2 regions of the Pseudovibrio sp. FO-BEG1 genome follow, and region 2 is predicted to be linked to the other one. Evidence: riboswitches for the same ligand, from Rfam matches in the RefSeq annotation. Region 2 holds a riboswitch; the other holds the start of a gene.
The links. A riboswitch is a leader RNA that binds a small molecule or an ion and turns the genes downstream of it on or off. The one in region 2 is predicted to bind S-adenosylmethionine.
Positions count from the first base shown of each region.

Region 1: another riboswitch for S-adenosylmethionine. It lies ahead of PSE_RS00795 (O-succinylhomoserine sulfhydrylase); the one in region 2 lies ahead of PSE_RS07195 (hypothetical protein).

Region 1 is NC_016642.1:158,221-170,466, reverse strand. It holds gene PSE_RS00825 (HAD family phosphatase) at 1-519, opposite strand, end outside; gene PSE_RS00820 (heme-binding protein) at 603-1,034, opposite strand; gene ggt (gamma-glutamyltransferase) at 1,082-2,749, shown strand; gene PSE_RS00810 (hypothetical protein) at 3,477-3,887, opposite strand; gene PSE_RS00805 (YigZ family protein) at 4,046-4,594, opposite strand; gene PSE_RS00800 (2'-deoxycytidine 5'-triphosphate deaminase) at 4,600-5,706, opposite strand; SAM riboswitch at 5,830-5,907, shown strand; gene PSE_RS00795 (O-succinylhomoserine sulfhydrylase) at 5,975-7,165, shown strand; gene PSE_RS00790 (hypothetical protein) at 7,275-8,504, shown strand; gene PSE_RS00785 (hypothetical protein) at 8,508-8,945, opposite strand; gene PSE_RS00780 (hypothetical protein) at 9,087-9,980, opposite strand; gene PSE_RS00775 (winged helix-turn-helix domain-containing protein) at 10,068-11,279, opposite strand; gene PSE_RS00770 (MAPEG family protein) at 11,404-11,937, shown strand; gene PSE_RS00765 (DUF3800 domain-containing protein) at 12,145-12,246, shown strand, end outside.
Region 2 is NC_016642.1:1,562,520-1,574,765, forward strand. It holds gene hisS (histidine--tRNA ligase) at 1-1,354, opposite strand, end outside; gene PSE_RS07160 (glycosyltransferase family 2 protein) at 1,615-2,763, shown strand; gene PSE_RS07165 (glycosyltransferase family 39 protein) at 2,848-4,353, shown strand; gene PSE_RS07170 (ChbG/HpnK family deacetylase) at 4,435-5,232, shown strand; gene PSE_RS07175 (Crp/Fnr family transcriptional regulator) at 5,452-6,141, shown strand; gene PSE_RS07180 (group III truncated hemoglobin) at 6,222-6,635, shown strand; gene PSE_RS07185 (acyl-CoA thioesterase) at 6,695-7,123, shown strand; gene PSE_RS07190 (group III truncated hemoglobin) at 7,156-7,605, shown strand; gene PSE_RS07195 (hypothetical protein) at 7,636-8,016, opposite strand; SAM-I-IV-variant riboswitch at 8,064-8,194, opposite strand; gene PSE_RS07200 (sorbosone dehydrogenase family protein) at 8,479-9,723, shown strand; gene msrA (peptide-methionine (S)-S-oxide reductase MsrA) at 9,783-10,412, opposite strand; gene PSE_RS07210 (N-acetyltransferase) at 10,520-10,987, opposite strand; gene PSE_RS07215 (sugar porter family MFS transporter) at 11,271-12,246, shown strand, end outside.

The sequences.
Region 1 (12,246 bases), 1.4 Mb from region 2:
GTTGTCGAGGCGATCATCCACGAAGAGGCTTTCTTCCGGTTGGAAGCCATACTTTTCGCAAACTGTCAGGTAGATGTTCGGGTCTGGCTTGCGGGTGCCGAATTCTGCTGAAGCGTGGCCACGGTCGCCGAAGATTGGCTCCAGTGCCGGCGCGACTTCGTAGAGCGCGTCTTTCAGCATCATGCCGTTGTTGGTCAGCAGAGCGACTTCGTGGTTCTGCTTGATGGCCTCGACGTGAGAAAGCATATCCGGCCACTCGGTCATCATATCGCGACGGATTTTGACCCACGTTTCACGTGAAATAGGATGGCCCAGAAGCTTTTGATACTGCGAAAGATATTCCTCTGGGGTGTTAGGTGTGCCTGCCTCGGCTGCGTTTTCTTCCGGTCCTTTGAAGACGATGGCGTCAATCTCGTGCGCCGGTTTGCCTGTCATTTGTGAGAGGACGCCGAGGCGGTAAGGGTGATCGTAATCGTAGAGGACATTGTCCATATCAAAAATAACAAAGCGAATGGGCATGGGAACCAACCTGAAAAGAAGTGAACCTAAGAGCGTGGGCAGTTGCCGGGGCAATATAATCCAGCAACTGCGGTAATGTTGTGTCAGCCTGCGTCGGCGGTGAAGCCTGCTGCTTCGATGCCTGCAATGGCTGATGCTTCGTCATTCTCGGAGGTGTCTCCAGTGATGCCAACTGCGCCGAGGATGTCACCTTCAGCATTGCGCACCAGCACGCCGCCCGGGACTGGCACAATGCCGCCACCTGCTACGCCGTTGAGGGCCTGCACAAAGTGAGGGCGGCTCTGGGCGTTTTCGTTGAGCCAACGGGACCCTGCACCAACGGCAACTGCACCGTAGGCTTTGCCCATTGCGATTTGTGGACGCAAAATGGATGAACCATCCTGACGTTCGAGAGCAACCAGATGGCCGCCAGCATCCAGTACAGCGACGGTGAGAGGTTTGAGGCCAAGCTCACTTCCTTTTGTCTGCGCTGCGGAGATGATTGTGCGGGCATGCTCAAGATTGAATTGCGTCATAAGTATTTCCTGATAGTTTTTGCTGAATCACCCTGTTTTAGCAGAGGATGATGATGCGGGGTATTCTTCGTTGGAGGAGCGGAAATACTCTGCCAAAATACAAAGAGGGATTTTTCGTGTTTAGAGATTTTCATGCTCCAGGTCGCTCTGCTGTTTATGCTCCGCATGCAATGGCAGCGACATCCCATCCATTGGCTACCAATGCAGCACTCGAAATTTTAAGGGAGGGCGGTACCGCTGCTGATGCGGCGGTTGCTGCGATGGCTGTTTATGCGGTGGCTGAGCCGCATATGACGGGTATTGGCGGAGATTGCTTTGCCATTGTCGCGCAGCCGGATGGAACGCTGTCGGGCATGAACTCTTCCGGACGTGCTCCTAAAAACGTAAGCGCTGACAAACTGATAGCGGATGGTCTGCTGGATATTGAGCCACATTCTGTCCATGCCATCACCGTCCCTGGCGCTCTGCGTGGCTGGGAGAAGATGCTCAAGGATCATGGCAAGTTTTCCTTTGAGCAAGTGCTTCAGCGGGCCATTGGCTATGCACGTGATGGATATGCCGTCAGCCCACGTGCAGCCTTTGACTGGAAAGAGGCGGTTGATTTTCTCAAGCGTGATGAGGGTGCGACGGAGCTGTTCCTGAAGGATGGCCGTGCCCCTGTTGCTGGTGAGGTGATGCGGAATCCGCAGCTGGCAGAAACGCTGGAAGCTGTTGCCAAAGGTGGTGCCGATGCGTTCTATCATGGGACGATTGCTGAAGAGATTGCAGCGGTTGTCCAGTCCAAGGGCGGATATCTGACAGCTGAAGACCTTGTTGCGCATGAAGCTGTTGATCTGACGCCGGTGACAACGGACTACCGTGGTGTGACGGTTGCTGAGTTGCCGCCGAACGGCCAGGGTATCATCGCGCTTGTTATGCTGGAGTTGATGAAGCGGTTTGACTGGGCTGATCTGGACCCTATGGGGCCAGAGCGCTTCCACCTTCAGATGGAGATTGCCAAGCTTGCTTACTCAGGCCGGGATCGTTTTCTGGCTGATCCGGAGTTCATGGAGCATGATCCGCAGGCCTTCCTTGATCCTGATTACATTGATGGTTTGGCAAAACTCATCCGCACGGATGCTGTCTTGCCTCGTCAGCCAGAAGACGTGCTCTCGCCAAAGTCCGATACGGTTTATCTGAGTGTGGTTGATGAGAATGGTCTGGCCGTTTCCTTCATCAACTCCATCTATCACGGGTTTGGTTCTGGCATTGCTGCGCCAAAGTCTGGCGTGCTGCTTCAAAACCGTGGGGCGTGTTTCACGTTGGAAGCGGACCATCCTAACCAGATTGCTGGCGGCAAGCGGCCAATGCACACCATCATTCCGGCCATGGCGCTAAAAGATGGACTGCCTTACATGAGCTTTGGTGTGATGGGGGGCGGCTATCAGCCATGCGGTCATGTGCACGTGCTTTCCAACCATCTGGACTACGGTATGAACATGCAGGAAGCGATTGATTGTCCGCGTATGTTCATCGACGAGAAGTCCCTGTCATTGCAGGCAGAAACCAGTGTTCCGACAGAAACTGTCGAAGCCCTGAAAGCGCTGGGTCATGAGGTGGCTATTGTAGCTTCTCCAATCGGCGGCGGTCAGGCTATCATGTTCGACCGCGCTAACGGCGGCGGTCTGATTGGTGGCTCGGATCCCCGCAAAGACGGCTGTGCACTGGGCTATTAAGCGCTGGTGTTTGATTGGGGGTAGGCAGTAATGGCACCCTGTGGTGTCATCCCGGGCGGAGCGTAGCGTAGACCCGGGACCCATACCCCTGGTATCAGTGATTGGCTGAGGCCTTAGTGAACTAGCAAGGCAAGAGGGTATGGGTCCCGGCTCGGGGGCCGGGATGACACCGTGGGGCAAGTTCCGGGTTGCAAAAAAACTTATCCCCCTCTCTCGAAACCATGCCCATACTAATCGTATGCCTACGTAACGGGCTACTGGCGGAGCGACCGTCAGTGTGTCGTAGGCTGGGCGGGGCTATCGGAAGAGGTAACGCAGCTTTCGGTGGTCCGGTGAACCGAACTTCAAACGTGGCCGCATGGTTTGAGGGGAAGGGCCCAGGAATATAGGGTATCACGCGGTGACGGACGCTGATGTACCTGCAGGGACAACCTGCTTTTACTGATGTGTCTGTCAAAGACGGAGGAACTGTTTGGGCAGGGAAACCTGACTGGATAAGCCACCATCTTTCCGGGAAACCGGCTATCGTGCCTTATAGGCAAAAGAGGCGACGTTGTTCATCCCAAGAAAGCCCGGGCAAGGCGTGTAGCCAATGCCGAAGACTCATTACTAACAAACAGCGCAGGTATTGTCTGCCGCCTTGCTCATCCCGACTAACGGGAACTCTAGCTCCACCACTGCATGGGATGTCATGTGGTGCTGTTGGTGTTTGTGAAGAGGTGTCAGCTTACGCGTTGTATTCGATGATGCGGCCTTCGCCGATGAGGCGGGGGGCTTTTTCGGTGGTGGTGTAGCTGATGGCGCCTTCTTGGGGTTCTACGCGGCGGCGTTCGCGCAGGTGGGCGGCGTTTTCCTTGATACCGATGAGGTGGGCGAGGAACGCGGAGTTGCAGCGGAAGACGTTGATGCGCTTTGGCAGATCGTAGAACTGTGCGTCGTTATCGTGGGGCGTGTGTGTGCTGGTAACATCTTCGGCGGTTTGCAGCTCTTTGCCTGCTTTGCCGTAGGTGTTTCGTCTTGAGACGCTTTCTGCCCGCTGCTCGGTGATTTTGGCGTGACGGCGGGAACCGATGTCGCGATAGCGACGATCAGCGTCTGTTCCAGTGTTAATCGCTTTTCCAGTGCGGGTGACACGCATGACTTTACTCCCCCGACTGTCTCAAAATGAGACGAATGCCGTTTCCTGACATTCACATCGCAAGGCGCGTGCCAACGTTTAAGTTTTTATTAGGATTTTAATTATCTGGCTGCAGATAAACGGGTGAGGAGGGCTGAAAGCTTTATAACAGCAGTGGGTTATAGTTGATCGACCTGATCTTCAGGTCCGCTCACCAGAAGGGTCACACCGTCTTCTGTGAAAGTGCGTTCGAGGATTTCCAGCTGTAGCAGAATGACCTGGCGTTCCAGTTCGGCACTGCTGGCAAAGCTTGCGGAGACTGAGCGGGTTTTGGTGCGCAGCCATGGCACAAGTTCAGCTTCCTGAATGGCGAGGTTTGCGGCGCCGGAGTAGGCCCGTGCCAGACCGCCGGTGCCCAACTTGGTACCGCCGAAGTAGCGCACGATGATGACGCCTACATCTACCAGATCTGCGCCGATGAGAGTTTTCAGCGTCGGCATGCCGGAGGTACCGGCAGGTTCGCCATCGTCTTTGCCGCCTTCATCAATGCGGCCTTCGGGAAGCATGCGGCGGAAGGCGGTGACGTGGTGATTGGCTTTTTTGTGCTCATCCCGTAGCTGCGCGAGGCGCTCAGCAAAGTCAGCATGCGGAAGCAGAAAGGCGAGGAAGCGAGACTTCTTCTCCTCCAGCTCTGCATAAAACTCGCGCTCTACGGTGAAGAGAGGCATGGATCTTATGCCTCTTCCGTCTGTGTGGCTCTGAAGTGCTTGGAGAGCTTGAGAGCTTGGCCCTGATAGTTGGAGCCGATGCCTTCACCATAGAGGGTTTCCGGCACTTCCTGCATGTGTTCATAGACGAGACGGCCAACGGTCTGGCCATGTTCGACGATGAAAGGCACGTCGTGGGAGCGGACTTCCAGAACGGCGCGAGAGCCGGTGCCGCCTACGGTGGAGTGACCAAAGCCGGGATCGAAGAAGCCTGCGTAGTGGACGCGGAACTCGCCGACGAGTGGATCAAACGGCACCATCTCCGCAGCGTAGTTTGGCGGGACGTGAACAGCTTCCTGCGAGACGAGGATGTAGAACTCGTTTGGATCAAGGATCAGCGTTGCGTCACCGCGATTGTAGATTGGCTCCCAGAAGTCTGCCGGGTCCTGTGCGTCCTTGCGGTCGACATCGATCACGCCGGTGTGGCGTTTGGCGCGGTAGCCGATGAGGCTGTCTTTGCCGTTGCCTTTCAGGTCGATGGAGACCTGAACGCCGTTGCTGATGGCGTGCTCATCATTGCCGCCGGAGACAAGGGTGTGCTCCTTGTGGATGTGCAGCAGGTGCTCATCCGGAATGAAGCCACCGCCATTGCGGAAGCGGATCTGGCACAACCGGGAGCCTTCGCGGACCAGAACCGGGAAGGTCTTTGGCGAAATCTCTGCGTAGAGCGGGCCGTTGTATCCTGCCTCAACGCGGTCGAAGGCTTTGCCTTGATCGGTGATGACACGTGTGAAGACGTCGATGCGGCCCGTGGAACTCTTTGGGTTTGCTGTAGCCGACAGGTCGTCTGGCAGGTTGAGAGCTTCCTGAAGCTGGACGATGTAAACGCAGTTGGTTTCTAGCACGGCGCTTTTGCTGAGGTCGATTTCGTGCAGGATCAGCTTGTCCAGCTTCTCTTCAACCCTGGCATCCGGGCCGGGCAGGAAGGAGGCACGGACACGCCATGCTTTTGCGCCCAATCGCAGGTCGAGGCTTGCTGGCTGAATCTGGTCCCCGTCAGGCGCTCTGTCTGCTTTAATTGCATTGTTGGCAAACATAGCTTCAATCGCTTTTGCCGGAAGAATGCCTGTCATTGTTGGTCCCGCCCCACTCGTACTCAAATCGTTCTGACACTGATTAACGTAAGTTTGATCCTACGCCAAGTCTGCAACCAGAGCTGATTGATTGACCCTATGGAATTTTCGCGGTAAAACCGCTGCCTATTCCGTGGTGATTTGGTCGACCGGCTTGCAACCACGTTAAACAAGTAGCTAAAGGGTCGGGTTCTTGTATAGACCTCGGCCCGCGCCGGGGTTTTTTAATGAAGGGGTAGAGCAATATCTCTTCGGGCAGGAATGAGCGATGACAGACGCAAAGAACTGGAAGCCAGCAACTCGGCTTGTTCATGGAGGCACAACGCGCTCCAGCTTTGGTGAAACATCCGAAGCTATCTTCCTTACACAAGGGTATGTTTACGACAGCTCAGAAGCGGCAGAAGCACGCTTTCTTGGCGAAAATCCGGGCTATATCTATTCCCGGTATGCAAACCCGACTGTTGGAATGTTCGAGCAGCGAATGTGCGAGCTGGAAGGCGCTGAGGCTGCTCGCGGCACTGCTTCCGGTATGGCGGCTGTTAATTCTGCGATCATGGCCTGCGTGAAAGCTGGCGATCACGTGATTGCACCAAAGGCGCTGTTTGGCTCCTGCCGCTACATCATCGAAAAGCTGCTGCCTCGCTACGGTGTAGAATCCACACTGATTGATGGCACCGACATTGAGCAATGGAAAGCTGCGGTTCGTCCAAACACGACAGCAGCGTTTCTTGAGAGCCCAACCAACCCGACGCTTGAAGTGATCGATATTCCAGCTGTGGCGGATATTGTTCACGAAGCGGGTGGACGGCTTATTGTAGACAACGTGTTCGCGACTGCTATCTGGCAGAGCCCATTGGAGTTGGGCGCGGATGTGGTGATCTATTCTGCGACCAAGCACATTGATGGCCAAGGACGATGTCTGGGTGGTATCGTGCTTTCTGATGAGAAGTGGATCGTGGAAGAATTCCATGACCCGTTCAAGCATACCGGTCCTGCAATGAGCCCGTTCAATGCATGGGTTTTGCTGAAAGGTCTGGAGACGCTGTCTCTGCGCGTGGAGCGTCAGACTGCGACAGCCGGTAAACTGGCGGAGTTCCTTGCGGATCATTCCGCGGTGTCTCGTCTGATCTATCCGGGCCGTGCGGATCACCCGCAGGCAGATATTGTGGCGAAGCAGATGCGTGGTGGGTCCACCATGCTGGCGTTTGATCTGGCAGGCGGTAAGGAGGCTGCGTTCAAGTTCTCCAACGCGCTGGATATTGTCAGCCTTTCCAACAACCTGGGTGATGCGAAGAGCCTGATTACCCATCCGGCAACCACAACGCACCAGAGTGTAGCGGAAGATGCGCGCCTGGAGCTGGGCATTACAGACAAGACGCTTCGTCTTTCTGTTGGTCTGGAAGATCCAGATGATCTGCTGGAAGATGTTGCTCGTGCGCTGGAAAGCTTAAAGGGCTAACAGACCGCTTAAGAGCAAATTTTGCTTCTGAACTTAGAAAGGGCGCCTGAACTGGTGCCCTTTTTTGCTTTTGGTGTTTGGGTGCTGTGCCTCTGCCTGCGAGAGAACCATGCTCAACTCCGTTGTCGTGTTTGTTGTCATGCTGCTTGGAATGCTGGTGCTGTTCTCGTATCGCGTTCGGGTCTCGGAGAAATGGCAGGCAACCGTCACACCGCTGGCTTCGATTATCGGGAGTGGTTTTTTGGTCTCTGTGCCGATTATCGCCAAGGAGATTGGACACTGGGCGATTATCGGCATCAGCGGGCTTATTCTGGCGGCGTACTGCGTGGGAGCGGTGATCCGGTTCAACATTCTGTATACCGAGCAGATTGTGGAGCAGCAGCAACAGGAAGGGCGTATTCGACTGACCACGTCTCTGGAGAAGCTTTCACAGCTAACTCTGGCGTTCGCCTATTTCATCTCGATTGCCTACTACCTTGTGCTGCTTGGGAACTTTCTGCTCAAGGGCTTTGGGTATGAACATCGGGAGATAGCCAACTGGATCGGGACTGTGCTGACGGTCTTCATCGGGCTGGTGGGCTTCTCCGGTGGTTTGCATCTGGTGGAGCGGGTGGAGAAATATGCGGTTTCTCTGAACCTGACGGTGATCTTCGGTCTGCTGGTGGGGCTGCTGTTTTACAATGGTGAGCTTGCTTTCAGTGGAGAATGGGAAGTGAAGGATGGTCTGAAGTCTGTTGGGCTGGAGAAGATTCAGATTATGCTGGGGCTGCTGATTGTGGTGCAAGGGTTTGAGACCTCGAAGTTCATCGGTGATGAGTACTCACCCAAGATGCGTGCTGAAACGATGAGGAATGCGCAGCTGTACTCCGCCGTGATTTACCTCTGCTTCTTTGCGCTGCTGACTGTGCTGTTTCCGCTGCTGAAGAATGATGAGAGTGTTTCTGGCATCATCACGTTGGTGGGGCATGTGGCGATTGTGTTGCCGTTGCTGCTGACACTGGGAGCGGTTGCCAGCCAGTTTGGAGCTTCTGTTGCGGATTCCATTGGCTCAGCTGGATTGCTGGAGGATGTAACCAACAGGCGGGTGAAGATAAGACATGCCTATCCGTTTATCACCTTCGTATCTGTTACCCTCATCTGGAGTACTGATATTCTGCATATCATCACTCTGTCTTCCAGAGCCTTTGCGTTGTTCTATATGCTTCAATGCTGTGTGGCTCTGACAGCGCTTTGGCAACTGAAAGGGATGCGAAACCGGGTAGGGATGTTCTGGTTTACAGGTGCAACAGGTTTGTTGTGCGCTCTGGTGGTTCTCTTCGGTATTCCGTCTGGAGCTTGAAGACTAACTGTTGCCTGAGGCGACGACCACGTCTCTTCGTGCACCGGACAAGGTGATGATGAAGCCTGCAATGACATCCAGAAACGTGATGGTCATGAGCAGGAGGAAGAGTGGGGTGGCGGCTTCCTGAACGGAGAGGAACTCAATGAGATAGGCCACAAGGATGAGCAGAGATAAGCTATGATCGACCAGAGAGAGCGTGCTGGTGCGGGTGGCCTTGATGATCTCGATGAAAAGCAGAATGAGAGAAGCTGCGAGCAGGACGGTTGCTACGTCCAGCGGAACCACAAGGCCTGATGGGAGTGGGATGTTGATGAGGACAGCCGCCCACGGCGTAACATTGTAGCCTTGGTCGAGCACTGGCTCCAGATCTTCAAACCACCGAAAAGCCACTGCGTTGTACAGCAGGAATGGAATGAGCGTGAGTGGAATAGTCCTCATGTGGTTGTCCCCGGATGAGCTGGAAGCGGTATCCTATCCGAAAAGATTAACACTAATGCTGGGTGTCTGTGATGCCCTGAAACCGGGAGGGGTAACGCTTCGAGTGGTTTGAACTCTAGTGCCTTCATTTTCAGCAGGGTTCTAGGGAATAGGACGCGTGAGATTGTGAATGGTGAGGGGGCGGCGTACTCGCTCCGTCATGCGGCGTTCAATGGGGCTTAAGGTGTTGTAGTTATCGACTGCGATCCCGTTCCAGTACTTTACCAGAGGCAGGCCGACGCGGAGTTGAAAGACGCCAAGGGGATAGTTGATGTCGCTGTGATATCGGATTTGCCCAACAAAGGTGGTTTTCAGGCCGGGTACTCCGAACCAGCCAGCCCGGGAGATTTCAAAGCGCCCTTGTGCTCCGCTGATCTCTTCCACGTTGTTGGCCGTCCTGTAAAAGCCACCTGCGTAGATGCGTAAGCCAAAGCCTAAGTCCTCGGTTCCGGGCAGGTCGTAGCCGATTTCTCCGGAGAGATTGAGAAGTGGAACACTCTCTCGTTGTTCTGTGCTCCCGGGCTTTGGTTCCAGAATGCGAACCTTGCTTGTTGGGAACTGGGCGTTAAAGCGGGCTTCATAGCCGTGAGCGAGAAACTCTATGCCTGTGGTGATCGCAGATTCCGGGCCGCGTTTGTAATCTTCCTTGTAGTTCATGAAGATGTAGGTACTGCCGATCAGATTGGGGCTTACGAAGTGGCGTAGGCCACCACCAGCACTCAGGAGATAAACTGCTTCAGATGAGTTGCCCACGCGGACATCAGCGAAGGCCATGCCCTGACTGTCCTGAAAAACGGGGGTGATGACTTCAGCAGCACCAGAGGTGTTGTTCCGGTCTGTCTCAAACAGGCCGATGAGGCGTGGCTGGTACTTGCCTTGCGGATTGAAGGTGAAGCGGTCGTCCAGATCAGAAAGAGATTGAGCCATGCTAGCGGAAGTGGGCATTGCCAACAGGCAGAACAGAACACGCAGTAAAGTTCGAGAGAGTTGGCTCATTTGCTCTCATGAAGCTGACGAAGAAGCGAAACCTGACAGCAGTATTAGGGCTTGCTGGTGTTTCTGATAGCCCTGCCATCCAACGGGCTATCCTTGCCAAGCTTTGAGATATTGAAGGTCTGAGCAGCCTGCAAACAGGGCGCAGCGTTCCAGCTCTGCCTGCAGCCGCTGCTGGCGGCCTTTGCCCATACGCATGCCGGCTTCAGGCCAGAAGCGCTTTACTGCAAGTGCATTGGAAGCTTTCTCGCGTTTCATATCGATCCGGCCAATCAGTTTGTCCCCCTCCATCACCGGGAAGACATAATAGCCGTATTGTCTCTTTGGTTCCGGAACGAAGATTTCAATGCGGTAATTGAAGTTAAAGAGGAACTCAGCGCGTTTGCGATCTCTCAGGGCCGGATCAAATGGGCTGAGGATGCGTACGCGTTGTGAAGGGGCATCGAGCGATGCAAGCTCATCTTCGATTTGTGGGCGCGCCAGACAGAGTTTGGGTTTGCCATCATTGGCTGCTTCAATTTCAACGGAGATCAGCTCACCCCGTTGCCGGGCGTGCTCGCACCATGCTTTCACGTCGGCAAGGTCGAGCTTGTCCCAATAGGCGGCGATTTCGCTGGGCGTTGCGAATCCGAGGCGGTCGATTGCAGAGTTGCAGGCCCACTCGATGGTTTCAGCTTTTGACGGTTTGGAGGCGCGATGCTGAGAAGGAATAACGCGCTCGGTAAGGTCATAGAGTTTCTGGAAGTTTTCGCGGCGAGAAACAGAGGTCTGTCCGGTACGCCAGAGGTACTCAAGGGCTGTCTTAGATGGGTTCCACTCCCACCAACCGCCTTTACTGCGTTTTTCATCCTTGCCGACATCTGAGGTGCCAGCGGGACCGTTTTTCTCAATATGGCGCAGGATAAGGTTGAGCTTTTCCTGATACTCCGCACCGCGCCAGACCTTCCAGCGTGACTGGAGGCTCTCTGCACTCTTCTGGAAGCGGTAGTTCCAATAAGGGAAGAACTCGGTGGGAATGATTGAAGCATCGTGTGTCCAGTGTTCAAAGAGGCTTCTGTCGGTCTCAAGGAGTTTCTTCAGATGCTTGGGGCGATAACTCTGACGACGTGACCAGAGGATCATGTGGTGGGCACGTTCAACCGTGTTGATGCTGTCCACCTGCACGAAGCCGATCCGGTGAATGAGGTTGAGGAGATCACTGCCTTTTGAGGAGCCTGTCGGCGTTTCCAGAAGGGCGTGTTTGCTCAGAAACAAGCGGCGCGCAGCGACGTTATCAACTTTTAAAACTAACTGCGCTTCCATAGTCATCAGCTTCTCCTGCTTCGTCTGATGTGCGTAGGCTAGGAGAGCAAACGCCTTGCCGCAAGCAACTAGCAGCAGATAGTTGTGGGTTTGTTCCTATTATGTTCTCTGAGTGGAGGTTGTATTGGACTTTGCAGAAAAACAGCGGGGTGTGTTTCAGCGGATGATTGTTGGTGCTTTGGTGACTGCAATCGTTCTGTTGTTCGGTGCGCTTCTTAATCCATTTGGCTTTGCCGTGGATTGGAATGCCTCTGAGCGGCTTTGGGTCGCTGCCGTCTCAATCCTCTCGCCAGCCTTGTTGCTGATGGTCTCTATAGGCCGTCTGGCAATGCGTCGGTTTTATCATGCTGACGATATCGATGGTGGTGGGCTGACCCATGGCAGTGAAGAAGCCAAGATGCTGCAGAGCATCCTTCAAAACACGCTGGAGCAAGCCGTTTTAGCTGGGTTTGTCTATATAGCCTGGGTGGCCATCATGCCGGGCTCTACTATGTCCGTACCGCTTCTGGCTGCATTGCTCTTTGCATTGGGGCGCGTTTTGTTTTTAGCCAGTTACGAAAAAGGCGCTCCATGGCGTGGAACGGGTTTTGCGCTGACGTTTTATCCTACAATCTTCATGCTGGTGGTGGTGCTGATTACGCTGATGGCGGGTGTATGATGGCGTAAAGATAGGCATTTTAAAGTCGACTATTAGTTAGACTTTGAAATCTGTCCCTTCTATTCTGACTTTAAGCACTGCATTCACAGTGGGTATGCATCAAGCAATCTTTTCTTGCTTGAAGGAGGCTGATAATATTTTAGTGTAATGACAGAATTTAAGTAAACTTACTGCATAAAATGATGCAGTTTTTGCAGGCAAAATTGAATGAGCTACGAAATTTACTGTGATGAAACTATGCCTGATCTACTGCAATCGCAAAAATCGCAATTTCGGTTTTTGCTGATTGGAGGGCTTTGGGTAGCTTCA
Region 2 (12,246 bases):
TGATCTGTACTTCGCCTTCTTCACGCTCCTGAGAGCCCTGAATGATGGCACAAGGTGAGTTGCGCTTATCAGCGTACTGCAACTGCTTACCAAACTGTTTTGGGTTGCCCTGGTACATCTCAGCACGGATGCCCGCTGTGCGCAGGTCCTGAACCATGGCCTGATAATGCGCAATGGAATCAATGTCCTTGTCCATCACACACACAACCACAGGGCCTGCAATCTCATCCTGACCAAGCTTGCCAAGAGTAGTCAGCGCAGCCATCAGGCGGGAAACACCAACAGAGAAGCCGGTAGAAGGCACAGGCTGGCTCATGAAGCGGGAAACGAGACCATCATAACGGCCACCACCGCCCACGGAACCAAAGCGCACAGGACGACCTTTCTCGTCCTTCACTTCAAAGGTGAGTTCGGCTTCGTAAACTGGGCCGGTGTAGTACTCAAGACCACGTACGACAGAAGGGTCGATTAGAACACGGCCATCGGTGTAGCCAGCTGCATCAAACAGCTTGCCCATGGTCGCCAGCTCTTCAACGCCTTCAGCACCGGTTTTGCTGTCTGCGATCAAACTGCGAAGGTTCTCGATGGTCTGGTCGGTGGTTTCTCCACCAGCTTCCACAAAGGCCAACACCTTTTCTGCTTCAGCGTCACCAAGGCCAGCACCCTTCGTAAAGTCGCCGGAATCATCCTTGCGGCCTTCACCAAGCAGCGCTTTCACACCTTCAACACCAAGGCGGTCAAGTTTGTCGACAGCGCGCAGAACAGTCAGACGAGTATCTGCATGTTCATCACCGGCAAGGCCGATAACTTCCATCACACCGTCCAGAACCTTGCGGTTGTTCACGCGGATCACATAGTCACCGCGAGAGATGCCGAGACGCTCCATGGTGTCAGAAGCCATCATGCAGATTTCAGCGTCTGCAGAAACAGAAGGCGCACCAATCGTGTCAGCATCAAACTGCATGAACTGGCGGAAACGGCCAGGTCCAGGCTTCTCATTGCGGAATACGTATCCAGCACGGTAGCTGCGATAAGGCTTTGGCAGGCTTTCAAAATTTTCCGCCACATGACGGGCGAGGGGCGCGGTCAGATCATACCGCAGGCTCATCCATTGCTCGTCATCATCTTGTAGCGAAAACACACCAGCGTTCGGACGATCCTGATCTGGCAAGAACTTGCCGAGAGCATCAGTGTACTCGAACATTGGAGTTTCCACGGGCTCAAAGCCATAAAGCTCATAGGTCTGTTTGATAACAGAGATCATCTGCTCCATTGCCAGCAGTTCTGCTGGACCGCGATCTACAAATCCGCGCGGCAAACGAGCTTTGAGCTTGGCACTTTTCTTTTTTGCCATGAGGCCGTCTCATCCATGAAATAATTAGGTGGTTGCAAAAGCTACCCCTAGAAGTTCTTCAGAACACTCTAAGGTAAGTATGCTGTTGTCAGTCTCCTAGCCCATTGAGCAGGGGAGGGCAAGGCGCGAAGGGGACGCAATCCGGCGCAAATTTCCCAATCAATACTTGCAATAGCGTCAAGAGCGGCTAAGGTCGCCCGAAAAAATGGAAGGGCCATTCTCTCAAGTATGAGAAGGAAGGTCTGCACACTGGAGAAATCATGGTGTCAAACACCAATAGTGAACAAACTGAAATCAGCAAATCTGATGCCCGCGTCACCGGACCGGCAGAGCTAACCGTTGTACTGCCAACCTATAACGAGAGCAAAAACGTCCCGATCGTAGTTGAGCTGCTGGATAAAGCGCTCGCTGGCGTAGCTTGGGAAGTTATTGTTGTTGATGACAATTCTCCAGATGGAACCTCACAAGTTACCGCAGACATTGCGCAAAAAGACCCACGTGTGCGCATCATCCAGCGTATTGGTCGTCGCGGTTTGTCCGGTGCGTGTATCGAAGGCATGCTGGCCTCCAGCTCAAAGTATGTGGCTGTGATGGATGCTGATCTTCAGCACGATGAAAGCCTTCTGCCAAAGATGTTGGAAGCGCTCCGTTCTCAAAACTACGATATTTGCGTGGCCTCCCGCCATGTGGAAGGTGGGGATGTCGGAACCGGTCTGTCCTCTGTTCGCGCATGGGGCTCCAACCTTGCCAACAATCTGGCGCGCAAGTTCCTCAAAGTGGAACTGTCAGACCCGATGAGTGGCTTCTTCATGCTGCGCCGGGACCGGTTTGTAGAACTGGCACCGCGCCTGTCGTCTCAGGGCTTCAAGATCATGTTGGATATCGTTGCCAGCGGAAAAGGCGCTCTGCGAGTGAAGGAACTCCCATTCGTCTTCCGCGAACGCCAGCACGGCGAGAGCAAGCTCGATACGCTGGTAACAATGGATTACCTCGGTCTGCTGGTCTCCAAACTCTTCAATGACACGATCTCTGTTCGCTTCCTCATGTACTCCATGGTTGGCGGAACCGGTGTCGTCGTTCACCTCATCGCCCTGAAGATCCTGCTAGCTCTCTTCGGTCTGCCATTCGGCGTTGCACAGCTGATAGCGACCTTCGTTGCGATGAGCTCAAACTTCTTCCTCAACAACCGTCTGACTTATCGCGACCGCCGTTTGAAGGGGTTTGCGTGGGTCAAAGGTCTGTTCACATTCTATGTGATTTGTAGCTTTGGTATTTTGGCAAACGTTGGTGTGGCAGAACTCATCTACACGAACAAGCCAATCTGGTGGTTTGCTGGTGCCGCAGGTGCCATCATGGGCGCGGTCTGGAACTACATCGTTTCCAACGCGCTCACATGGCGCAAAGGCTAACCTCATCTGCGAGAAGCAAAGTCTGTTCTTTGCTTCTCCATAAGCTGACGACCAAAACAGATGCTCTCAGAGGAATGCACGTAGATGCAGGATAACACCGCAGGAAAGCCCCTGAGCTTTTGGTTGCGCCCAACCAACCTCATTCTGATTGTCGCCGTCCTGTCTCTGGCACGGTTAGTGACCGGCATGAATGTGGATCTGGTTGAGGACGAAGCCTATTACCGCTTGTGGGGACTGTACCCGGCTTTGGGGTACTACGATCACCCGCCAATGGTGGCTTATTGGATCTGGCTCGGTCAGGCACTGTTTGGTGATACGGCTCTGGGCGTGCGGTTCATCAGCATCTTATCCGCGGCCATCGGTTCTCTTGTCCTCTGGCGCACAGCCAAGATCTTGTACGATGTACACGTCGCTGGCTGGACAGTCCTCTTCTTCAATGCCAGCCTTTTAATCGGCGTTGGTTCTCTCCTCGCCACTCCAGATGCGCCCTCGGTCTTCTTCTGGGGCCTTGCTCTTTGGGGCATGGCGGAACTGTCAGTCTCGAAGAACGCTAACTGGTGGATCCTAGTCGGTATCTTCGCTGGCCTGGGTCTCCTCTCCAAGTATTCCGTGCTGTTTCTGGGTGCAGGCATCATCCTCTGGCTGATCTGGGTTCCTGAAAACCGTAGATATCTGCTGTCGTGGCAGCTTTGGCTTGGTGGTGCGCTGGCAATCGCGATTTTCTCTCCGGTGCTCTACTGGAATTCCCAGCACGAGTGGATCTCCTTCGTAAAGCAGTTTGGTCGGTCAGTTCCTGAAGGCTACTCAATCAAATACATCGGTGAGTTTATTGGCGCGGTTGCTGGCTTGCTCAATCCGTTGGTCTTCATCATTGCAATGGTTGGAGCATGGCGCGTTATCCGCCTGATGCTGAAGCAGGACAATGCCGCCAGTCTGTTGGTGCTGACAGTCCTGCCGTTTCTGATCTACCTGTTCTTCCATTCCCTTCATTCGCGAGTGCAAGGCAACTGGCCTGCGCCAATGTACCCGACATTGGCTCTGTTTGCGGGTATCGTAGCAGCTTATCCGCCTGCGAATGTCGGCCGTTGGTTCAAGGCTCTGGCGCCAACCGCTGTGGGGCTTGGCGTTGTCCTGGCTGGCTTGGTCTATGTGCATGCGTTCACAGCGCTGAACACATCTCTTGGCCGAAAAGATCCAACCCATCAGATGCGTGGGTGGCAGCAAATCGGAGATGAAGTTGCACGGCTGGCAAAGGCCAATGACATCGATTGGGTTGCAACCACCAGCTATGGTTTGACTGGCCAAATGTCGAACGCGCTCAAGACTTCAGGTCTTAAGGTCTACGGAATTCCTGAGCGAATGCGCTATGCAATGATTCCCGATAATCTCCAAAATCCTGAAAATAGTGACATGCTCTATGTCACCGAGGAAAGAAGAGATCGCTCTCAAAAGCTGAAAAGCAACTTCAATCAGGTTGAGCTGCTGGAGACCATCCCCCGAGAGAATAAGGGATTATTCGGAAAAACAGCTATTGAAAATGTACGGATCTATCGGTTATCAGGAGCCAAAGAACCCCTGAAATCCAACTGAGAGGGCTGAGATTCCGTTGCGTTAAAATTGCAGGCTTTGTTAAATGTACTCCTGAACCTTTTGGATTGGGAGATCCGCGCGATGAAGCGCATCCTCTTGACGAGTCTGGAATTTGGGCAAAGCTACGGAGTTGATCGAGCGATCTGCGATTTGATTATCGCGGGCCGCCTCTCTGCCGTCGGTTGCGTTGTTACCGGAGAGATGTGGTCAAGAGAGTTCTATCAGCTCCGTGATGTTGTGGCCTGGGCCGAGCACGAAACCATGGTTGGCCTCACGGTGACCCTCACAAAGCCCGCTGCGCCATTGACTGACTTTGGCCGCACAGTGTTTGGAGATGTCTTCCCGGCAAACTGGTGGTACGCAATCCGCAGTCCCATGAAGATGCTGCCCGAAGAGGCAATCGCAGCTGAGATTGCGGCACAGGTAGACTTGTTCGAGGAAGTCTATGCCCGTCCGCCGGCCTTTGTCGCCATTCAGGGCAATCTGGCAAAACATCCTGCCGTGCATTCTGCGCTGATCACAGTACTCAGCATGATGACAGGCCGCGAGCCAGCGCTTGTGTTGCCTGCCGGAGTTTCCAGAACTGGCAATGCCATTGCAAAGCGCGCAACCAAAGCAGGGTTGGAGACGATTTTCTCCGGGCCAGATCTACCGATGGCTGATGAAGATACGGATCTTCGGGATTTCTTCTGGCATGGAATCAATGAAGCTCAGGATTCCGCGATGATCTTGTGTCGCCCGTCTTATCCGGAAGAACAGGCGCAACCCGTCAAAAAGAAAAACATGCGTCAGAGCTCGTCTCGTGAAAACCAACTCAAGTTCCTGATTAGTGAGGAATTTCCGTTTCTTTTGATGGAAAAAGATATCTTCTTGTTCTAAGAACGATCTCTCCCTGCGGTTGAAGAGATCGTTCCTTTTGAATTTGCCATAAACGTTGGGGTATTTATGAACACCCCTAATTTGCCTAAAACTAAAGAATATCTCTGTGACTTCGGTCACAAAATGGCCGCATGATAGACCTAATTAAAATCATCAATTATATTGATGCAGCTTAAACTAAAAAACTGAATCAACGGCGCGTCAGGACCTTGTGGCAAGATGACAAAGTTCAAAGAACTCCTTCAAAACAGCTTTTCACTATCGGGTTTGGCAGAGGAGCATGCACATGGTCTCTCTGAAATTGCCCAGCCTATGTCATTGAAATCTAGCGCAGTTCTCTTCAAGGCTGGCGATCCGGGCAATGGATGTTACGCAATCATCGAAGGCAGCATGAAGGTCTCCGTTGTTTCGCTGGATGGCAGTGAACAGCTGCTGGCCGTTTTGGGGCAGGGCTCTCTGGTTGGTGAAATTGCCTTGCTTGATGGCAGTGAACGTTCGGCCACAGTGACTGCTCTGAAGCCGAGTCAGCTTGCATTTATCTCCAAAGCTGCATTTTATCGTTATGCGGATGAGAACCCCGCTGTGTATCGCCACATGCTGCAGATTGTGGCGACTCGCTTGCGCCGGTCCAACGATGCTCTTGCCGCTCGTTCCTTCCTTCCGCTTAATGGTCGCGTTGCTCAAACCCTGCTGCAACTCTCTGAAACCTTTGGCAAAAAAGTCGACAGCAATAAGATCCTAGTGCACTACAAGATCTCTCAGGCAGAGATCGCCAATATGGCTGGTGGTGCCCGTGAGAACGTGAGCCGTGTGCTCAACGTCTGGAAACGTGAGGGCGTCATCAGTCGCCTCTCTGGATATTACTGCCTCGAAAAGCCAGAGGTGCTACGAGCTGCCGCAGAGCTTTAAACTCGGTATTTGAGTAAAAGTGACCCAAAGTAACAACAAGGGCATGAGCTTTGTCCCTGCAAGGCTCCTGAAACACCGAGATGACTTATCAGCACTTTGACATTCGCCCACTAGACGAATGCACTCCAGTTCACCCTGACCTGACACACGATCAGGTCCGTGCGCTGGTCGCCAATCATTCAGAAAAACTTCGTCAGAATGATACACTGGCAAACGTCTACCAGAGCAACATGAAATGCGACTGGGAAGACTATGAAGCGCAGGCCGTTCGTTTCTGGTGCTCCGCTCTCATGAAAGACCAGAGCTACTCCGGTCGCCCGATTGGCAAGTATCGTGGTTCTGCAAAGCAGGTATGCGGTGATGATATTGCCAGCTGGTTGAATTTATTCGAGAATGCCGTCGAAGAATGTGTTGCTGAAACCGCTCGGGCCAATACCATGAAATGTGCGACCCAGGTTGTTGATTGCTTCCATATGGCGATGATCCCTTCTTGAGTAGTTGAGCTTCGCCATGCATAGCATTTCCTCTGATGGATCGACGGAGCTTTAAAACTATGAATGATACAAGAGACGCTGTCGAAGAAGAGCAGCCAGTAGGTGAGCTGACCACGCGCACAATGGCGATGCCGGCAGACACCAATGCATCTGGCGATATCTTCGGCGGTTGGGTTGTCTCTCAAATGGATATTGCGGCCGGTATTGCAGCAAGCCAGTGCGCCATGGAGCGCGTTGTGACTGTTGCGATCGACAGTATGACGTTTATTCGCCCTGTAAAAGTCGGCGATGTGATGTGTGTTTACTCCCGTGTCCTCCGTGTTGGCAGAACCTCAATTACGCTGGCAATCGAAGCCTGGGCATTGCGGCATCGTTTTGGTTACCGCGAAAAGGTGACAAATGCTCAGTTCACCTTTGTTGCCGTGGATGATAACGGTAAGCCAATCGAGATCTCTGAAGAGCAGCGTGCAAAGTACAACAACGTTTAATCAGCTCTCTGGTCAGGAAGAGGAAACAAGCTGTGTCATCCAAAATTCCCGTTATGTCAGCGCGTGAACGGACACCGCTTGATCCTTCCATTACACCAGCACAGATCAACCTGTTGGTTGAGAGCTTTTATGGCAGAGTACGCCAGCACGAGACGCTGGGGCCGATCTTCCTAAAAGAAATGGGCGAAGACTGGGGGCCGCATCTGCATAAGATGAAGCATTTCTGGGCCTCCGTTTTGCTGAAGACCGGATCATACAAAGGCAAACCAGTTCCCGCTCACGCAAAAATCACAGGCGTGACCACCGAGAACTTTCATGAATGGATGGATCTGTTTGAAGAAGAGGTCCATGCGATCTTCTCTCCGGAAGCCGCTCCTCTTCTGCTGGCGACTGCACAGCGCATAGCTCAGAGCCTCTGGCTGGCAATGTTTGCAGATCCGTTCGCAACGCCTCCTGCCAGGTTTGGCACGCGCGCAGCTTGAATATCATCTACTGATTATGGATCAGCTTGCTTAGCTCGGGAATTTCTTTTTCGAGCGAAGCGCGTTTTGTCTGAAGTATTCGCGCAGCGCTTCCAGCTCGTCAGGACGGCGGCGCACAGTATCAGCGAACAAACGCTCGTCAACGACCGTATGGCACCCTTCAGCCCACAAACGCAGCAGAACCGCAAAACGATCAGAACGCTCTTCTGTGGTGAGGGGAGTGTTGGCCTGACGCGTTGAGTTGGAAAGCAGACGGCTGCGCAGCCCTTTTTCTAAGATTAAACAGTCGAGCAGATAGCCAGCGGTAAACTCGTCGGCAAGATGAGCGACGGCTTCCCTCAAGGATTGAGGCACATATTCAGATACATACGATTGCCATGCAGACTGAGGCTGACTAGCAAGATCAAACATTAAATCCTCCATCGGTTTCCCGAGGAGGACTGGCGCAAAATCCATTGAAACTACCGCTTGGTTGTTACGAATGATGAAGACGACGTCCTCAGTTCGAAACCACATCCCTTTCGGCGGAGACCACCTTGCCCGGTTAGGCAGGTTGGCGAGGGCGCCAGCCCTTCTCTTGATGATGCGTAGGATTTGGCACGAAAATGAGGCAAATGCAAGTGGGCACCTTTCCTTTGTTCTTTGTCCACACTTTCAAACTTACGTTATGTCGTATTCTAGCACCACAAAACGCAACTTCCGCTAAGTGAATATCTTCAATTTTTGTGGTTCTATAAACCGAATTCCCGTCATATCTGAGTATTCTCCTCAGACTTTGAATGAGCGCATAGTGACAGCTCACTCAGCAGAACATTCCGAATAATGCGATAACTTTTCTCAGTCAAATTTCTAGGCCGTTATGGAGGAAAACCCATGTGCACCACGAAACCTGTTCTCTATGGAGTCCTGTCAGGGTGCGCTTATGCTTTGCTGCTAACCACTTCATTAGCAGCAACAAAAACCGAAACTGTTGATGGTGTCGCCACCGAGTATGTCGAGCAGGACACCGACGACCAGAAAACGCTAGCCCGCAACACTGGCGTGGTGGTGATGCCTCCAGGCTTTCGCATAGAGCCTTACGCCGTTGTACCGGATGCGCGCCATATGGCAGTCGCGCCAGATGGTAAAACTGTTTTTGTTGGCACAACCACAGATCGAGTCTGGGTGGTGACGCAGGATGAAGACACCAAAAAAGCTGCTGAAGTCCGTCAGTTTGCTCCAAATCAGTCCTTTGTCATCCCCAATGGTGTCTGCTTCACCAAAGATGGCTCACTGATCCTTGCCGAGCAAAACCGCGTTTTGAGCTTTCCAGATGCTTTGGAGAACAAAAAACAGGGCAAACCTGCTGTGAAGGTGCTTGTTGGTCAGGGAATGCTTATTCCTCCTTCTGAAGAAAACTACAATCACTCCGCCCGCGTTTGCGATCGGGGACCGGATGATCGCATCTACATCTCTCTCGGACAGCCCTACAACGTACCGCCCAAGATGAAGCTGAAGCTCTATGACAGTCTCGGCATCGGTGGCATCATCTCCATCACCACCGATGGAATGGATCGCCAAGTCTACGCCACTGGCATCAGAAACTCCGTAGGCCTGGAGTTCCATCCAGACAGCGGAAACCTCTGGTTCACTGACAATCAGGTCGATGGCATGGGCGATGACATTCCACCTGAAGAGCTGAACAAAGCCACAGAACCCGGCAAGAACTACGGCTTCCCTTGGTATGGCGGTGGAACCGTTAGAACCCCGCACTACATCGATGAGCCAGTACCAAGCGGTGTGGTCGATCCTGAAGTCGAGCTGGATGCGCATGCAGCCAGTCTTGGTATGACGTTCTATCAGGGGGATATGTTCCCTGATGAGTACAAAGGCGGCGTCTTCATCGCGCAGCATGGCTCATGGGATCGTTCCGTGCCCATTGGCGCCCGCGTGGTCTTCGTTCCAATCAACGCGCAGGAAGAAGCTGGAGAACCCAGTATTGTTGCAACTGGTTGGATCGACGCCAGTGGCGATTATCTGGGCCGCCCCGTTGATGTGGTTGAACTGGGCGACGGCTCCCTGCTGATCTCAGATGACTCCGCAGGTGGCATCTACCGCATGTATTACGAAGGTAAGTAGCCCAAAACAAATAAGACCAGAGGAATCCCTCTGGTCTTCTCATCTTCTATCGTAAGCCCTTAGTGCTCTCCGGGGATACCTTTGTAGGCATTAGGTCCCCAAACCTCTTTCACGCGCTGGTCACGACCACAGCGATAGCGGTAGTACTTGTAGCGGATCGGGTTCTTTTCATAATAGTTCTGATGATAGTCCTCTGCGTCGTAGAACGTGGACGCGGTGCGGATAGGCGTTACAATCGGACGGTTCGTTTCACCGGACTTCTCAAGTGCCTTCTTGGAAGCCTTTGCTTTCTTCAGCTGAGCCGGGGAGGTTGCAAAGATGGTTGTCTGATAGCTTTCACCGCGATCGCAGAACTGGCCACCAGCGTCTGTTGGATCAACAGAATGCCAGAAAGCAGTCAGCAGCTCTTCGTAAGACACCTTCGCCGGATCAAACTTCACTTCCAGCGCTTCAATATGGCCGGTACCACCAGCTGAAACCTGCTTGTAGGTCGGGTTCTCGGTACGGCCACCGGTGTAACCAGAGGTGGTTTCAAGAACGCCATCGATCTTGTCGAAATCAGACTCGATGCACCAGAAGCAACCGCCTGCAAAAATGGCAGTTTCGGTTTTCGCAGCGTGGGCAGGCTGGCTCACAGCATAAAGCAAAGGAAGAACGGCAAGGGCTTTCGCAGCTTTGCGTGCAATCATCTCAGATCCTTAAATCAGGTCATGCATTGGAATTGCCAAAACCCTAGCAGCCGCCAGAGCACAACGGAAATGAAGTCACATCAACAAAACGTCAGGTCTTGAGAGCACTACAGCTCGCAGGACATGTTCCATCCCGTCACGTTAAAGCCCGCCTTGTAATAAGTGCGGATGGCGCCGTGGTTGTCTGGGGCGACACGAAGTCCGATCCGCGAAAGACCCTGTTCCTCAAACATCGTCTTCAGCACCTGAAGTGCCTTGGAGGCATAGCCTTTGCCGCGATGTTCAGAGTACACCAGAAAATCCATGATGAACGCGGAGCCATCATCGTGAAGCGTGTACCAAAGAAAGCCAACCTCAACCTCACGCCCTTTGGTCTTGTTGAGGATGCTCAGCAGCTTGTTGTGCTCATTGCTTTTGCCTGCTGGAAAAGCTTGCTCCAGACTCTCCTTGGCTTTCTTTAGAGCAGCCTGCTCATCCATCTTGCGATTGGCCATCAGATCCTGCGCATATTCAGAGATGGAAATAATCTGAAACTCATCAAAGCGGTCGGCGGGGAAGTCCTGAAGAACAATCATGGTAAGTCCTGGTTGGCAAAAAGGGGAGCGCTTCAAAATATCCTGCGCTGATCATGCATCACTGAGCTTAATCGAAGGCAAAGACACCGCAAAGCGCAATACTGTGATTTCTAACAGGCGCTGATCAGCAGCAGTCATCTGCCTGTTGGCCTCCCAAACTTGCCGTGAAGTGGCGAAGTGTTATTGGGGCCTTTCTAAAACCAATTCAATTCAGAGCTGCAAATCCTCCGGTTGGTTAGAGACCATCACCTATACTCTGCGTTACTCTTGAAAAGGATTGCGCATGATTATCCTCCTGGCGTGTATCGCGGTGCTCTGTGGGTTGCTCTATGGCTACAACGAGGGCGTCATTGCCGGCGCGTATCAGCCAATAAAAGCAGAGTTTGCGTTCTCTGCGTATTGGGGAGGCCTGTTGGTCGCGTCCTTGTCCATTGGTGGTCTCATCGGTGCTTACTTGAGTTCCTACCTCAGTGATAGGTTCGGCAGGCGATCAACGGTCATGATCGCGGCCCTATTCTTCATCACTGGCGCGGGCTTATCCGGTGTCGCGCAAGACCTTTTCATCCTCACATTCGCTCGTTCTCTCATTGGCATGGGGATCGGCCTGTCCTCCATGGCTGGCCCGCAATACGTCTCCGAGATCGCACCGCGCAAAATCAGGGGCCGAATGCTTGGCGCGTTTCAGTTCATGATCTCCTTCGGCGTGTTGATCGGTTACCTCACCAATCTGGTTACGTTGGATCTCGGCTACACCGCTGAAATCATCAACCGCTGGCAGTTCATGTTCCTCCTTTCTGCAATTCCGGCCGCACTGCTGCTTTTCGGTATCTGGAGTGCGCCAGAAAGTCCGAGGTGGCTCGTCATGGCAAACCGCTCAAAGGAGGCGGAAGCGGTCTTTGAAAAGATCGAGCCAAATCGAACCGTCGAGTGGGTCAAAGGCAACGTCAAGCGCATCGAAGAGGATCTCGCTGAAGTCGCAGACCAAAAGGGGGGCTGGCTGGATCTCATAAACCCGCGTAATCGCCCCATTACCAGTTTCTGCGTCTTCACCTTCCTGTTCCAGCAGCTCAGCGGCATCAACGCAGTCATCCTTTACGCTCCCGAACTGTTCGGCGACCTCGGCTTTTCAGCTGAGGCAAGCCGTCTGTCTGCCACTGTCGGGCTCGGCTCTGCGTTGGCGCTGGCCGCTGCTGCCAGCCTGCTCCTGATTGACCGTGTCGGTCGCCGCCCACTCATGGTCTACGGCTTACCCGCCTGCG